Regions from separate parts of the Aeromicrobium fastidiosum genome, predicted to be linked through region 2. Evidence: predicted binding sites of a transcription regulator. Region 2 holds the regulator's gene; the other holds the start of a gene.
The links. The regulator LexA, encoded in region 2, represses DNA repair genes until DNA is damaged. The targets are predictions, from matches to a motif close to TCGAACANNTGTTCGA.
Positions count from the first base shown of each region.

Region 1: a site for LexA is predicted at 3,542-3,557, ahead of JOF40_RS14955 (HNH endonuclease signature motif containing protein). Genes of this name have one in related genera too.

Region 1 is NZ_JAGIOG010000001.1:3,000,320-3,008,181, forward strand. It holds gene JOF40_RS14940 (sulfate adenylyltransferase subunit 1) at 1-529, shown strand, start outside; gene cobA (uroporphyrinogen-III C-methyltransferase) at 526-1,719, shown strand; gene JOF40_RS14950 (hypothetical protein) at 1,788-2,120, shown strand; gene JOF40_RS14955 (HNH endonuclease signature motif containing protein) at 2,223-3,518, opposite strand; gene JOF40_RS14960 (hypothetical protein) at 3,726-4,094, shown strand; gene JOF40_RS14965 (hypothetical protein) at 4,131-4,412, opposite strand; gene JOF40_RS14970 (hypothetical protein) at 4,511-5,383, shown strand; gene JOF40_RS14975 (RtcB family protein) at 5,370-6,542, opposite strand; gene JOF40_RS14980 (hypothetical protein) at 6,809-7,213, opposite strand; gene JOF40_RS14985 (hypothetical protein) at 7,206-7,571, opposite strand; gene sigK (ECF RNA polymerase sigma factor SigK) at 7,793-7,862, shown strand, end outside.
Region 2 is NZ_JAGIOG010000001.1:2,809,445-2,817,306, reverse strand. It holds gene JOF40_RS13950 (SDR family oxidoreductase) at 1-731, opposite strand, end outside; gene lexA (transcriptional repressor LexA) at 815-1,540, shown strand; gene galE (UDP-glucose 4-epimerase GalE) at 1,554-2,519, opposite strand; gene JOF40_RS13935 (carboxypeptidase-like regulatory domain-containing protein) at 2,533-4,125, opposite strand; gene JOF40_RS13930 (ATP-dependent DNA helicase) at 4,165-6,018, opposite strand; gene JOF40_RS13925 (hypothetical protein) at 6,150-6,722, opposite strand; gene JOF40_RS13920 (LysR family transcriptional regulator) at 6,811-7,743, opposite strand; gene JOF40_RS13915 (SLAC1 family transporter) at 7,836-7,862, shown strand, end outside.

The sequences.
Region 1 (7,862 bases), 190 kb from region 2:
CGTCACGGTGCAGCCGAGCGGCCGGTCGAGCACCGTCACTGGCATCGACTTCGCGGGCATCTCGCTCAACGAGGCGTTCGCGCCGCAGTCTGTGACGATCCGCCTCGCCGACGACATCGACATCTCGCGCGGCGACCTCATCGCGACGTCGCGCAGCGTCCCCGCGGTCACCCAGGACATCGACGGCACGATCGCCTGGCTCGCCGACCACACGCTCGTCCCCGGCACCAAGGTGCTGCTCAAGCACGGCACCAAGACGGTGCAGGCGATGGTCAAGGCGATCGGTGGCAAGCTCGACCTCGAGGACGCCCGACTGCTGCCGGCCGACTCCCTGGGGCTCAACGACATCGGCCACGTGACCCTCCGTCTGGCCTCGCCGATCCCCGCCGAGGAGTACCTGCACTCGCGCGACACCGGTGCGTTCCTGCTGGTCGACGCCCAGGACGGCGGCACGCTCGCGGCCGGCATGGTCGGTGACGCACTGCTCGACACCGTGGCCGAGGTCGGCGCCGTCACCGCTCCGGCATGACCACAGGAGGCAGCCTCCCTCTGACCCTGCGGGTAGCCGGCCGCAAGGTCGTGGTCGTCGGCGGAGGGCACGTCGCCACGCGCCGGACGCTGTCGCTCGTCGACGCCGGAGCGCGGGTCGTCGTGGTCTCCCCCGCCGTGTCCGACTCGCTCGCCTCGTCGATCGGGCGCGGAGACGTCGAGTGGGTGCGCCGCACGTATGCCTCCGGTGACCTCGCCGGTGCGTGGCTCGTGCAGACGGCGACCGACTCCCCCGTCGACGACCTGGTCGCCGCCGATGCGGAGTCGGCACAGATCTGGTGCCTCAAGGGGGGCGACCCCGACCACGCCACCGCGTGGGCCCCGGCCGTGGCCCAGGTCGACGACGTCATGGTCGCCGTCAGCGGAGGCGGCGACGCGGGCCGCGCGTCGGCGCTGCGCGACGGGGTGGCAGCCGCCCTGCAGGCCGGTGAGCTGCCGATGCGTCACCGCACCCACCATCCCGACGGATTCGTCGCTCTCGTCGGCGGCGGCCCGGGCGATCCGGGACTGCTGACCACCCGTGGACGCCGACTGCTCGCCGAGGCAGATGTCGTCGTCGTCGACCGCCTGGCCCCCCATGCCCTGCTGGCCGAGCTCGACGCCGACGTCGAGGTCATCGACGTCGGCAAGATGCCCGACCACCACCCGATCCCCCAGCACGAGATCAATGCGATCCTGGTCGACCGGGCACGCCAGGGCAAGATCGTCGTCCGGCTCAAGGGTGGCGACCCGTACGTGTTCGGCCGCGGCGGCGAAGAGCTCATCGCCTGCCGTGACGCCGGCATCCCGGTCGAGGTCGTGCCCGGTGTCACCAGCGCGATCGCCGTCGCCGCGGCGGCGGGCATCCCCGTGACCCACCGCGGCGTGTCTCGCGGCTTCACCGTCGTCACCGGGCACGAGGACATCGGCCAGGTGCCCCACACGGGCGCCCACACCCTGGTGATGCTGATGGGCGTCAAGCGGCTGGGCCAGACCTGCGACGAGCTGATCGCCGGAGGGCACACCCCGACGACGCCGGCGGCGATCATCGAGCGTGGGTGCACCCCCACGCAACGGGTGACCGTCGCGACGCTCGCCACCTTGGCCGAGGTCGCCACAGCAGTCGGTGCCGAGTCGCCGGCGATCACGGTGATCGGCGACGTCGTGACGCTCTCACCGGCCTGGGGCTAGCGGAGTCGTCCGTCATGGCAAGCCGCGTCCTCGTCGACGCGGAAGCGATCTCCACCTAGCATCGACCCATGCGTGAGCGGATCATGTATGTCCAGCAGAAGTCCGGCTACAACACCGACCAGGGACCGGCCTGGATCGCGAGAGTCAGATTCTCGAAGACTTGGCGCACCGCCTACGTCCACGGTCGAACCCTTCACCGCCTGACCGGAACCGCCTACGCCAACTTCGACTCCAACTTCTACGACCACGCGACAGGCGAGGAGTTCTGGATCTCCGGACCGAAGCGTGATCGAACAGACGCGCGCTACAGCAACTGCCAACCCTCCGTTGACGACGACGCGGCAGATGCCTACCACGCTTTCCTCCACGGTGCCCCCCTACCCGGCAGGGAGCAGGGGTAGACGTCGGAGCAGTGATTCGACTGCAGGTGGAACTCGACCTCGATTTCTCCAACCCAATCGCGGGCGGCACGAGCAGACTGGATGTCCCCGGAAGCGTTCTACTCAGCCGGCTCGGGGTTGCGGTGATGCGAAGCGGGAGTGGCGTTGTGGTCGTTGCTCGGGGTCGACATGCTTCGGGGGGATGATCTCGACGATCCCGTCGTCTCCCATGCGGGCCGCCCACTGCCCCTCGTGGACGAGGTGGTGGTGGTAGTGGCAGAGCAGGGCGGCGTTGTCGAGGTCGGTAGGGCCGTTCTCGGACCAGAAGTTCAGGTGGTGTGCTTCGCACCAGGAGGGTGGGCGGTCGCACGTGGGGAAGACGCAACCACGGTCGCGGGTGGCGAGGACGAGTCGTTGGTGGCGGTCGTAGAGGCGGCGGGTGGTGCCCAGATCGATGACGCGTTTGTCGCTGTCGAGGTACATCGCGACGAGGTTGGCGTTGCACGCCAGCCGTTGTGCTTTGGTCGCGGACATCGTGGTGCCCGAGGTGGTGGTCGCGGTGCCTTGCCCGGTGCGGAGGTCGTCGACGTCGACCATGACGGCGACGGTCGCGGCGAGCCCTCCGGCCACGGGCAGGGCGTCGGTCGGCAGGTGGTTGATGAGCTCGGCGAAGGCGTGGCCCATCTTCTGGTCGCGGGGCAGGCCGGCCCAGTCGTCGGCTCCCATGCCGAACGATTCGGCAGCCAACTGGTTGCGGCGTGGGGCGATGATCCCCTCGATCGCTGCTCTGAGGGTGTCGGCGTCGGTGTCGGGCACGACGAAGGACCCGTGGGTGGTGCCGTCACCACGCCGGCCCATCTGGAACCTGGTGCGGGCACGGGCGCGTTCTTCCTGCGCGCGGAGTTTTTCGCCGAGGTGCTCGTCGAATCCGTCGGGGTCGATGACCTCGAGCACCCGGTTCGCCAGACGCTGCAACCCATCCAGGTCATGCTCGGCGGCCAGGGCGATGAGGTGGGCTTCGGCGTCGCCACGCTCGGTGTCGCCGCACCAGTCGGGCAGGGCGGCGATGGCTTTCATGATGATCGAGGCCTGCTCGGTCGACAGGGCCCCGGTCGCCCACGCGGCACGGGTCGCCTCGGTGCGCTCGCCGGTGACCTTCGCCATGCCGACCAGCTTGGACGCGGCACCCTTGGTGATGTTCGCCGAGCTCGCCAGCCAGGCCGTCGTCGACGTCGCACCGTCGTCCTTCGGCAACCCCATGTCGTCCGCGCACCCGGCCAGTCGTGACATGACCGCGTCCAACGCGGTGCGAGTCGTCTGCACCGCCGCGATGACCTCACGAACCTCGGCCCCGGTCAGGGTCCATGGTTCGAGCGCAGCGACCTCATCAGTCAGGCTGGACAACTGCTCGATCAACATGCGACAAACCCCGGATGGACGACTAGAACGTATGTTCAACTCTACGCAAGAGTAGCGGCACATCCAAGGGACGAAGGTCCCGAATTCTCTGGCATTGCAGGGAACGATGACCTCAAGCCCCGACAGCGCCATGATGTCTCAGGACATCGGTGACGGTTCCGCCGCGTGGGCATCTGCCGCTCACACGGCCGCTAGTCTGAGGGCACCATGGAGTCGACCAGAGTTCTCGCCACGAGCTCGCGCGCCAAGCGATTCCGCAGATTCTGGCCAGAACTCACGCTGTTGGCGGGCGTGGTCCTCGCCGTCACTGCTCAAGCGCTCGGCAGAGCCATCGACGGACGGAACGTCACGGTCGGTTCGATGGACGCGGCTGTCATCGTGGTCGCCATGGCAGTTGCGGCTGTCTGGTGTCTTGCCGCGTTCGTCGTGGGCCAGCTCGCCAGGATCATGCGAGGCAGACGCGGCGAGGGATTCGTGATGTTGATGGCCGTGACCATCACGGCGCTTGGTGCGCTGCCTGTGTCGCTGTTCGTCGGCTGGGCGATCGGACTCTCGACAGCGTCCGCTCCGTTCTAGTCCCGACCCCGTCGTCGGCACGCAACGACACGACAGCTACGACACGGGTCGCGCGCTCTTCGTCGCCAACCGGCGAGCCTCGTCGATCAGCGCATTCATCGGCAGGTCGTGCACGTCGTTGCCCGTGATCGAGTGGTCACCGCTCGGGCGCACCGCGATCTCGAGAACGTCCCACTTGCGGTAGGAGTCACGCTGGTGGAGCCGCATGCCGACGTTGAAGTCGTCGGCGAGCCGCATCGTCACGAGCCGCTCACCCTCGCCCGCGACGTGCACGGCGGAGGGCTCGACGACGCTGTCCATGAGCTCTGCGAGATCCATGTCGACTCCACGGTGACGGGGAAATCGACCGTAGCACCGGGGCACGCCTGTTGTACTGGGTTCTCGGGCTCCACCGATCGCAGCACCATACTGTTCGCATGGCTTCATTCCGCCGCGCCGACCGCACGCGAGCAGCGCTCGGTGCGATCACGCTGGTGGCCCTCGCGGCGTGTCAGGGCACCGACGACCCGGATCCGGTCGAGGCACCCGTGCCGGACGGCGTCGTGATGCACGTCGACCAGTCACGGATGGAGCGCAAGGGACGCGAGGCGTTCGTGCGCATCGACAACGGCACCGACCGCAGCATGACGGTCGAGTCCCTGCGGTTGACCTCCCCTCGCCTGCCCGACGTCACGTGGAAAGGCCGCGAGGTCGTGGGCGCGACCTACCAGGGCGATGTCGAGATCGACCTGCCTCGAGGACGGTGCGGTACCGACGTCGACGCGACCGTGACCCTGCACTACCGCCTCGGCGACGGTCCCCTCACCGTCTCCACCGGCCCGGCCGACGACATCTACGGCGCGATCGGGCTGATCGCCGACCGCGACTGCGCCGAGACGACCCTGACGACGGCGGCCGACGTGACGGTGGGCGAGCCGACCGTCGACGGCGAGGGACTCGACTCCGTGCTCCGACTTCCGGTGACGATGTCACCGACCGGCCGGAGCACCGGGGTCGAGTTCGGGGGCTTCGAGTCGACGGTCCTGTTCCGCCAGACCGCCGACTCCCCCGCCGACGTCTCCGTGCCTCTCGGAGCCGGCGATCCGACGACGACCCAGGTGCTGTCGGTCGTCCCCACCCGGTGCGACCCGCACGCCCTCGCCGAGGACAAGGTCGGGACGCTGTTCGGCGTCCACGTGCGGGGCACCGGGCTCGGCGAGGACGCCGACTACTACCTGCCGTTGACGCGCAAGCAGCGGTCGGCGTTCCTCGCCTTCTTCGGCACCCACTGCGGGTTCAGTCGCCCTTGACGTTGACGATCTGCCGCAGCGTGTGCCGCACCTCGACGAGATCAGCAGCGTCCTGCATGATCACGTCGATGTCCTTGTACGCCGCCGGGATCTCGTCGACGAATGCCGCGGTGTCGCGGTACTCGATGTCACCCATCGCGACCCGGAGGTCGTCCTGGGTGAAGGCCTTCCGGGCCTTCGAGCGGCTGTACTCACGTCCTGCCCCGTGCGGGGAGGAGTTGAGCGAGACCGGGTTGCCCTTGCCGACCACGACGTACGACCGCGTGCCCATCGACCCCGGGATGAGGCCCATGGTGCCCTCGGACGCATCGATCGCGCCCTTGCGGGACAGCCACACGTCCTTGCCGAAGTGCCGCTCCTTGGTCGTGTAGTTGTGGTGGCAGTTGATCTCGACGACCCGCTCCACGGCGTCCACGCCCATCCAGTCGGCGAAGCACGTCACGACCCGGTCCATCATCTCGGCACGGTTGAGCAGCGCGTACTTCTGCGCCCACCGCAGCTCGCGGATGTAGGAGTCGAACTCCGGCGTGCCCTCCACCAGGTAGGCGAGGTCACGATCGGGAAGACCGATCCACCACTTCTCGCACAGTCGCTGCGCCACCGCGATGTGCCGCTGGGCGATCTTGTTGCCGACGCCCCGCGACCCCGAGTGCAGGAACAGCCACACCCGGTCCTCCTCGTCGAGGCTGACCTCGATGAAGTGGTTGCCCGAGCCGAGGGTGCCCAGCTGCAGCTCCCACCGGGACGCCCGGTCGGCCGGGTCGAAACCGGCCTTCTCGGCATCGGCCCGCAGCTCGTCGACGCGCTCCTGGGTGTGCCGGCGCGTGATGGCCTTGTTGGCCACACCCGCCGACAGCGGGATCGCCCGCTCGATCGCGACCCGCAGGGCGCGCCGGTCGGACGGCAGGTCCGTCACGACGTACGGCGTCTGCACCGCGATCATGCCGCAGCCGATGTCGACGCCGACCGCGGCCGGGATGATCGCCCCCAGCGTGGGGATGACCGAGCCGACCGTCGCCCCCTTGCCGAGGTGCGCATCGGGCATCAGCGCGAGGTGTGGGTAGATGAACGGCATCGTGCTCGCCGTCCGTGCCTGGTCGCGTGCGTTCTCGTCCAGGATGGAAGCCCAGCTGAACAGCCGCTGGGAGATCTTCTCCATGGGTCTCACCTTTCCGTGAGTGATGTGGTGGATACAGCAAAAAGCCCCGACCGCGGGTGCGGTCGAGGCTCGGTGTGCCGGAGCAGGTGGCGGGTCAGCCAGGCCTGGTTCCGGGGTTGAGCGCATCGACCGATGCCAGCTCTTCATTGCGGCTGGGCTGCTGCGACGAGGGCACGACGAGGTACGAACGGAACGATGCGTTGATCATCATCGGCGTCCTCTCGTCGTGGTCTGGTTGCGGTGTCGGTGCGATGCGTCGCAGGACGTTACAGCACTGAGGTGCGTCGAAGCCACCACAGCCCGACGAACGGCAGCACCAGGGGGATGAACACGTAGCCCATGCCGAAGTCGGACCACACGGTCTGGTCGGGGAACAGGCCCTGGTCGAGGAGGGACAGGATGCCGACGGTCAGGACGCCCGCGAGCTCGATCGCGATCGTCACGACCGCGAGGCGTCGGTGGTTGCGGGCCAGCGCGTACGTCGCTATGACGTAGACGATGCCGGCGAAGGCCGACAGCGCGTACGGCACGAGGGTGTCCGACTCGACCTCGGTGAGCAGCTGCACGATCGAGCGCGCGGACGCGGCCAGCGCGAACACGGCGTAGACGGCGACCAGCACCCGGCCGAAGCCGTGCGACGTGTCGGGGCGTGCGGAACCGGTGTCAGGCATAGGTGCCCTTCCAGATGCCGAGGAGACGGACGGAGAGTGCTGCCGTCGTGAGCATGGCGACCACGAGGACACCGGTGCCCCACCGGGACTTCTCGGCGATCCCCCACAGGACGGCGGCCGGCGGGATGACGACCATCGTCACGAGGTACGAGACGAACAGGACGCCATCGACGTCGCGGGACGTCCGACCGAGCGCGACCGAGCCAGCGACCAGCAGCACGACGAGGACGATCTCGAGCACGCACACCGCGTAGAAGAGCGGGTTGCCGACCTGTCTGTCGCGGAGCATGTGCCAGCCGGCGAACGCGGCGACGCCAAGGGCGAGGAACGCGATGCCGTAGGCGACGGGATCGGTCACGCGGTGCCTTTGCTCAGGGCCTCCTCGCGGGAGGAGGCGTCGTCGAAGTCCGACAGAGAGTGTCCCACGGTCGGGCTCGTCCGGTCAGCGCAGGCACCGGGGTCTTGCCAGACGGAATAGGCTGACGTCGAGACTCACCGGAAATTCTGGTGATGTTCACCCATCCTGACCGGAGGCTACGTCGAATGGCTCGTAGGAAGCTTCTCGGAAAGGAGAGTCACATGTCAGCATCCGCTGCGCAGCTCAAGCTCGCCGCCATGCCCGAGCACGATGCTGCACCTGACCTCAACG
Region 2 (7,862 bases):
CCCCGCCACACCGGCATCGTGCGGTAGACGCGGCGCGTGCCGAACATCGCGACGAGCTCGCGGGCGACCTGCTCGGGCGTCAGCATGACGCCGGCGGCGAGGATCGCACGCGTGCCGCCGTGCACGTCGAAGCCGTCGACCATCGCCGTCGCGACGCCGTCGGGGCACACCGCGTGGACGCGGATGCCGTCGGCGCGCAGCTCGGACGCGACCGATGTCGTCAACGACAGCACCGCCGCCTTGGTCGCCGCGTAGACGCTGAGGTTGGGGACGGGCGCGTGGGCGCTGAGCGATGCGACGACGCCGATCTCGCCGCCCCGTACGCCGATCGCCGCCTGGTCGCGGAACACGTCCGCCGCGGCGCGCATTCCCCACATGACGCCCAGCACGTTGACGTCGACGCTCAGCCGCACCTGACCGTCGGTCAGGTCGACCAGATCGCTGTCGAAGGCGACGCCCGCGTTGCAGACCCAGGCCCCGAGGGGCGCGATGTCCCTCGCCACGGCCGCGACCTGCCGATTGGCGTCGGGGTCTCGCACGTCGAGCGCCATCCCTGAGTGGGCACCGATCTCGGCGGCCGTCGCGGCGGCACCGACGGCGTCAAGATCGCTGACGACGACCTCGTAGCCGAGGCGCACCAGCTCAACGGCCGTCGCCCGTCCGATGCCGCGGGCGGCTCCCGTCACGACGGCGGAACGGGGACGTGTGGGTGTCGTGCGGGACGGGGGCATCGCGCCAAGGTAGGCGACACGCCGGCGACACGCCATCGAACATATGTTTGAACTGACCCCCCTGCGCGGGCTAGGGTCGGGCCATGACCGATGAGCGCACCGCAGACGTCACCGAGCTGCCCGACGGCCCCGCCGACTCCTCCGGGCTCACCGCCCGCCAGCGCAAGGTGCTGGAGTTCCTGCGCGACGAGATCGAGAAGCGCGGCTACCCGCCCAGCATGCGTGAGATCGGTGCCGCGGTCGGTCTGACCAGCACCTCGTCGGTCGCCCACCAACTGCGTGCCCTCGAGGCGCTCGGCTACGTCAAGCGCGATCCCAACCGTCCCCGGGCGCTCGAGATCTTCCTGCCCGACGTCATGGCGGCTCGCCGGTCCATGAGCGCCACGCCCGACGACGGGCACATCGACGAGACCGGCATCAACGATGCGGCCCCGACGGCGGTCAACATCCCGATGGTCGGACGCATCGCCGCCGGCGGACCGATCCTGGCCGAGCAGCGCGTCGAGGAGATCTTCCCGATGCCCAAGTCGCTGGTCGGCGACGGCACGCTGTTCATGCTCGAGGTCTCCGGCGACTCGATGATCGACGCGGCGATCTGCAGCGGCGACTACGTCGTCATCCGGCAGCAGCCCGACGCCGAGAACGGCGAGATCGTCGCGGCGATGCTCGACGGCGAGGCCACGGTCAAGACCTTCCAGCGCAAGAACGGCCAGGTCTGGCTGCTGCCGCACAACGACGACTACTCCCCCATCGACGGCACCCACGCCACGATCCTGGGCAAGGTCACCGCCGTCATCCGCCGGGTCTGAGGCAGGAGGCCGCTCAGGCCGGGTGGGCGTGACGCGCCTCCCAGGCGCTGCGCACCATGTCGTCGATCGAGTGGCGCATCGTCCAGCCGAGGTCTCGCGACGCCAGTTCGCCGGAGGCGACGATGCGCGCCGGATCACCGGGACGGCGCTCGCCGATCTCGGGCTCGAAGTCGATGCCCGTCGCCCGCGCCACGGCATCCATGATCTGACGCACCGAGACGCCGTCGCCGCTGCCCAGGTTGTAGACCGGCTCGACCGGCTCCCCTGCGAGCAGCCGGCGCGCCGCGACGACGTGTGCGTCAGCGAGATCCGCGACGTGGATGTAGTCGCGCTCGCAGGTGCCGTCGGCGGTCGGGTAGTCGGCTCCGTTGATGCGGGGCGTGCGTCCCTCGAGCAGCGCCTCGATGACCAGCGGAAAGAGGTTGTGCGGGCTGGTGTCGTACAGGTGCGGCACCGCCGACCCGACGACGTTGAAGTAGCGCAGCGAGGTGTGGTGCAGCCCTGAGGCGCGTGCAGCATCGCGCAGCAGCCACTCACCGATCAGCTTGGTCTCGCCGTAGGGCGACTCCGGCGCGGTCGGCGTCGTCTCGGTCACGAGGTCGACATCGGGCGTGCCGTACACCGCAGCGCTCGACGAGAACACGATGTTGTCGACGCCCGACTCCTGCATGGCCTGCAGCACCGCGACCGTGCCCTGCACGTTCTGCTCGTAGGTGTGCAGAGGACGCTGCACCGACACCCCGGCGTACTTGTAGCCCGCGAGGTGGACGACGGCCTGCACCTCGTGCTCGACCATCGCCTTGGCGACGACGTCTGCGTCGAGGATCGTCGCGTCGACGAACGTCACGCCGTCGGGCACGAACTGTCGATGACCGCTCGACAGGTCGTCGACGACGACGCAGTCGAGTCCGGCGGCGCCGAGGGCACGCACGACGTGCGAGCCGATGTAGCCGGCACCGCCGGTGACGAGGACGGTCATGCAGGCGAGGTGGTCAGTCGCCGAAGCGGAGGTTGCCCGCGTTGCGCGTGCGACCCGACTTGACGGTGACGAAGTGGCGGCCCTTGAACGTGCGGCCGATTCCACGCCACGAGTCGGCGTTGACCGTGACCTTGTAGCGGCCCGGGGCCAGGCCGGCGACGTAGAAGTTGCCGGCACCGTCGGTCAGGTCGGTGCGCAGGACGCGCTTGCCGTCGGTCGACGACAGCGTCACCATCATCTCCTTGTTGGTGCGGCCGGGGGCACGGCTGACGTGACCCTTGACGACACCGCCGCGCTTGGAGACCAGCGACGTGCGCTTCTCGCCCGAGCCGGGTGAGCCGATCTCGACGACCTTGATCGCGCCTGCGCCGAGCGCCTTGCAGTGCTTGCGGTACATCCAGCCCTTGCCGCCGGCGGGCTTGCGGCCCTGTGCCGCCGACGTCGCGGGGTTGGGCTGCACGCGGCGCGCGATGCCCTCGAGGCCGCTGTTCTCGCCGCCGGACAACTTGCTCAGGTACGGGAAGGTCTTCCAGCGCTCGGAGCCGCGGTCGAGGCCCTTGAAGTACGTGTTGTTGTTGGTGTAGCGGCTGGCGTACCAGTCGGCGCACCCGGTGCGGCGGCCGAGCTCGACGTAGTAGCGACCCGGGGCGACGTTGTAGAACGTCGTGCTGCCCGTGCTGCTGGCGGCCTGCTTCTCGGCGACGATCGGCGAGTCGAGGATCGGCACCCGCGGCGATGCCTCGCGCAGCGTGACCCAGCGGTCGCCCTGGGGCGTGGCCTTGAAGCCCTTGAACGTCCCGCGCACCGTGAGCTGGTTGCCGCTGGCACCGACGCTGACCGGGTAGTTCGTGCCGCCCTGGTCCAGGGCGATCATGTTGGACCGCGAGTAGCGGTAGTCCTGGACGTCGAAGCAGCTGCCGAAGGAGTTGTTCCAGCGCTCGTCGGTGCCGAGTCGGGCCGCGACCATGAAGCGCTTGTCGCCCGGCGAGAACGGCAGGAAGTCGACGCGGTACGAGCCGCCGGTCACCTGGGTGGTGGCATACGTGTTGGCGCAGCCCGGGATGTCGAGCTCACGGCGTGCGTCGTTGCCGCCCGAGTAGGTGGGGGGTGCCGCGGTCACGGTCAGGCGCGTGCCGTTGGGCGCGGTGCCGCCGATCGAGGAGTAGCGGAAGTCGGCGCGGAACGGCGCCGACTTCGTCGCGGTGATGGCCGTGGCGTCACGCAGGTGGCGACCGCCGGTCGTGGGTGCGCCCGTGCGACCCCGCCAGTACCAGGAGCGGGCCTCGCCCGATGACGGTGCCGCGACGATGCGCAGCCGGTACGGGCGGGACAGCTTGTTGGTCTTCTTCTTGCCGTTGAGCGGGACCCTGAACGAGTAGGCACCGCCGTCGGGGATGTTGTTGACGAAGCGCACGACCCGGGTGTTGCCGCCGCGGTCGACCGAGATGAGCTCGACACGCACGGGTCCGACGTTGCCGGCACCGCCCGGGCCAGCCACGGTGCCGGTGATGACCTGTGACCCCACCGCCTCGGCCGGCGACGCGACCAGGAGGCCGGCGACGAGAGCGCCGACAGCAGGGATCAGGAGTGCAGGACGAAACTTCATGGAATCCCCGAAGGCTAGGCGAACAACCCGATGACAATATCAGCCGGATGCGGCGAGAGCGGCCTCATCGAGCCGCCGGAGCGCCGCGAGGGCCGTCGCACGGTCGGTCGTGCGCCACATGTCGGGCATCGAGGCGGTCAGGAACGACCCGTAACGTGCCGTCACGACGCGGGGATCGAGCACCGCCACGACGCCCCGGTCGGTGGCCCGGCGGATGAGCCGTCCCGTGCCCTGCGCCAGCAGGAGTGCCGCGTGCTGGGCCGCGACGGTCATGAAGCCGTTGCCGCCGCGCTTCTCGACGAGCCTCTGTCGCGCGCTCATGAGCGGGTCGTCGGGCCGCGGGAACGGGATGCGGTCGATGATGACCAGCTGGCACGTGTCGCCGGGCAGGTCGACGCCCTGCCACAGGCTCAGGGTGCCGAACAGGCACGAGCTGGGCGACTCGGCGAACCGCCGGGCCAGCTCGGGCAGCTGGGCGTCGCCTTGGCACCAGATGTCGAGGTCGGGCAGACGTTCGCGCACCTCCTCGGCCGCCTTCTCCGCACCGCGGCGCGACGAGAACAGCCCGAGGGTGCGGCCGCCCGCCGCCTCGATCAGATCGGTGATCTCGGCGAGCTGCGCCTCCTCCAGGCCGTCGCGGCCCGGGGCCGGCAGGTGTCGGGCGACGTACAGCATCCCCTGCTTGGCGTAGTCGAAAGGCGAGCCGACGTCGAGCGACGCCCACGGCGGGTCGTCCCCCCACAGGCCGAGCGACCGCGCGACGGGCTCGAAACCGCCCCCGAGCTTGAGGGTCGCGCTGGTGAGCACGACGGTCTTGTCGGCGAAGAGCTTGTCGCGCAGCGCGCCGGACACGTCGATGGGCGCGATGTGCAGCTGCTTGTTGCCGCGGTTGTCGCTGATCCACAGCACGTCGGTCTCGATCTTGGAGGCCATGCGCTCGGCGATCTTGCGGACGTCGTCGACCATGCCCTTGGCCTGCTGCAGGGCGGCGTCGGGCTCGCCCTTGTCCTCCTTGGGGAACGCCGACAGGCACGCTCGCGCTGAGTCGCGCACCAGCGACAGCACGGCGTGCAGGGGCTGGGGCAGCTCGTCGATGCGTCCGGCCTCGGTGCGGGCCAGGATGTCGGCCAGCGCGTCGGAGGCGTCGGTGAGGTCGTCACCCTCCCCCGAGCTGATGCGTGCACGAGCGCGTCGGGCTGCTCGCTCGACGATGACGGGGTCGAGCTCGTCGGTGGAGGCCTGCGTGACGCGGGCGGCCAGCTCGTGCGCCTCGTCGACGACGACGGCGTCGTACTCGGGCAGCATCGGCACGCCGTCGATCGCGTCGATCGCGAGCAGGGCGTGGTTGGTGACCACGACCTGGGCGCTGTGGGCGTCCTCGCGGGCCAGCTCGGCGAAGCACTCGAGGGCGTGCGCGCAGCGGGACGCACCCAGGCACTCGCGGTGGCTGACGCTCACCTGCCGCCAGGCGCGGTCGTTGTGGGACGGCGCGGAGTCGCGATCGCCCGTGTGCCCCGCGGCGGCCTGCTCCTCGGCCCACTCGCGCAGCTCGACGACCTCGGCACCGAGCGATCCGTCAGGGATCTCGACGAGCGTGCCCTGGTCGTCGGGCGCGCCCTCGCGCACCCGATGCAGGCACGCGTAGTTGCTGCGCCCCTTGACGACGGCGTGATGCGGGACCTTGTCGAGCGTCGCCCGGGCGGCGTCCTTGAGTGCCGGGATGTCGCGCTCGACGAGCTGGTGCTGCAGGTTGAGCGTCGCGGTCGCGACGACGACGCGCTTGCCGTGCAGGAGGCTCGGGACGAGGTAGCCCAGCGACTTGCCGGTGCCCGTGCCGGCCTGCACGAGCAGGTGCTCGCCGGAGTCGAGGGCGTGCTTGACCGCCTCGGCCATCTGGATCTGGCCGGGACGGTCCTCGCCGCCCACGGCCTCGACGGCGGCGTGGAGGACGTCGCGGATGTCAGGCACCCCCGAAGGCTATCCGGGGCGCTCCGACGTCACGCGACGCCGTCCACACCGCCGCGTCAGCAGACGATCATCAGGCTGAACGCCGCGTCGGCGAAGGGCGCCCCTCCCGCGGTGACGTCGCGTGCGACGACCTCGACCTGGTTGCCACTGACCGTGACGGCACCCGTGTTGCGGTTGGAGGTCGTCGCCGAGGACGTGACCCCGCACGGCGAGGCGTCGAAGGTCAGCTGGACGTCGTAGGTTCCGGTGCCTGCCCTGCTGGCAGACACCACACCCGGCGACCTGGCCGTCAGGAGCCCGGACGCGTCGACCTTCGCGAAGAAGATGCGGCTGGATCCGGCTGGGACGGGCGGCAGCTGGCCGGGCGCGAAGTCACCGGCCGTCAGCGAACCGTCCTTGACGTCGGCCCCCGTGACCACACCGTCGCGGATGTCGGACGACTGCACGGCGCTCTTCTTGATCTTGGTCGTGGTGACGGCATTGTTCTTGAGCTGCTTGCTGCCGATGCTGTTCTTGGCGACGGCGTACGCACCACCGGCGGTCGACATCACGAGGGCCAGCACCGCGATGGTCAGGACGGGCGCGGTGCGCCACCAGCTGTCGCGGCGCGTGCGGGACGGTGCGGACATGGGAGCTCCTTGGGTCGGGGTCTCCTGATCCTGCTCGCCGCAGGGCCGTCCGAACAGTGGGGTTTTCCCGCGTTCTCGGCCCGTGCGATCAGCCCGCGGCACTCGCGAGCCCGAGCAGCTCGCGCACGGGCCCGGCTGGCGGCGCGTCGCTCCCTGCCCAGACCGCGCGAAACGTGCGCCGCAGGTCGAGACCTGTCGTGGGCACCGCGACGAGGTGCCCCGATGCCAGGTCGCCCTCGACCACCAGCGAGCTGAGGAAGGCCGGCGCTCCCCCGGCCCGCACCGACGAGCGCACCGCGGTGGACGTCGTGAGCTCGGCCTCGGGCGGTGCCATCTCCAGGCCGTGCTCGGCGAGGGCGCGCTCGACCACCTCGCGGGTGCCCGATCCGACCTCGCGGCTGGTCAGCGTCAGGCCGGCGACCAGCTGCGGGCCCAGCGCCCGGCGGGTCGCGGCCAGCCGGTCGTCGGCTCCGACGACCAGCACGAGCTCGTCGGACCCGACGTCGCGGACGGCGAGGCCCTTGCCCTTCGGCGGCTCCGTGCCCTCGACGAAGCCGAGGTCGGCCGATCCGTCGACGACCGCGGCGACGACGTCCCGGCTGTTGGCCGCGTGCAGGCTGACCGTGGTCGGCGGGACGCCCTCTCGCACCTGTCGGCGGCGCAGCTGCACGAGCCACCGCGGCACGAGGTGCTCGGCGATCGTCATGCTGGCGGCGACGTGCAGCTCGCGGCGGACGTCGTCGCGCAGCGTGGCGATGGCACCGTCGACCTCGTCGGCGACCTCCAGCAGACGCGACGCCCACTCGACCAGCACCGTGCCCGACGGCGTCAGCGTCGATCCCCGCGCGCCACGGCGCAGCACCGCGAAGCCGACCTGGGTCTCGAGCGACCGCAGTCGCTCGGAGGCAGCCTGCTGCGTCGTGCCGTGCGAGCGGGCGGCCGCACCGATGCTGCCGAGGCGCGCCACCTCGACCAGCAGCGCGAGGGCTGCGACATCGGGCAGGTGGGGGCTGGGCGGCACGTCGACAGCGTACGCCCACCCACAGGTCGACCCTGTGGATGCACGCCGATCTGCCTCTACTGCCGGGCGGCGTCCCGGACGACAGTGGACTCATGACCACGACCGTTTCCCTCGGCCTG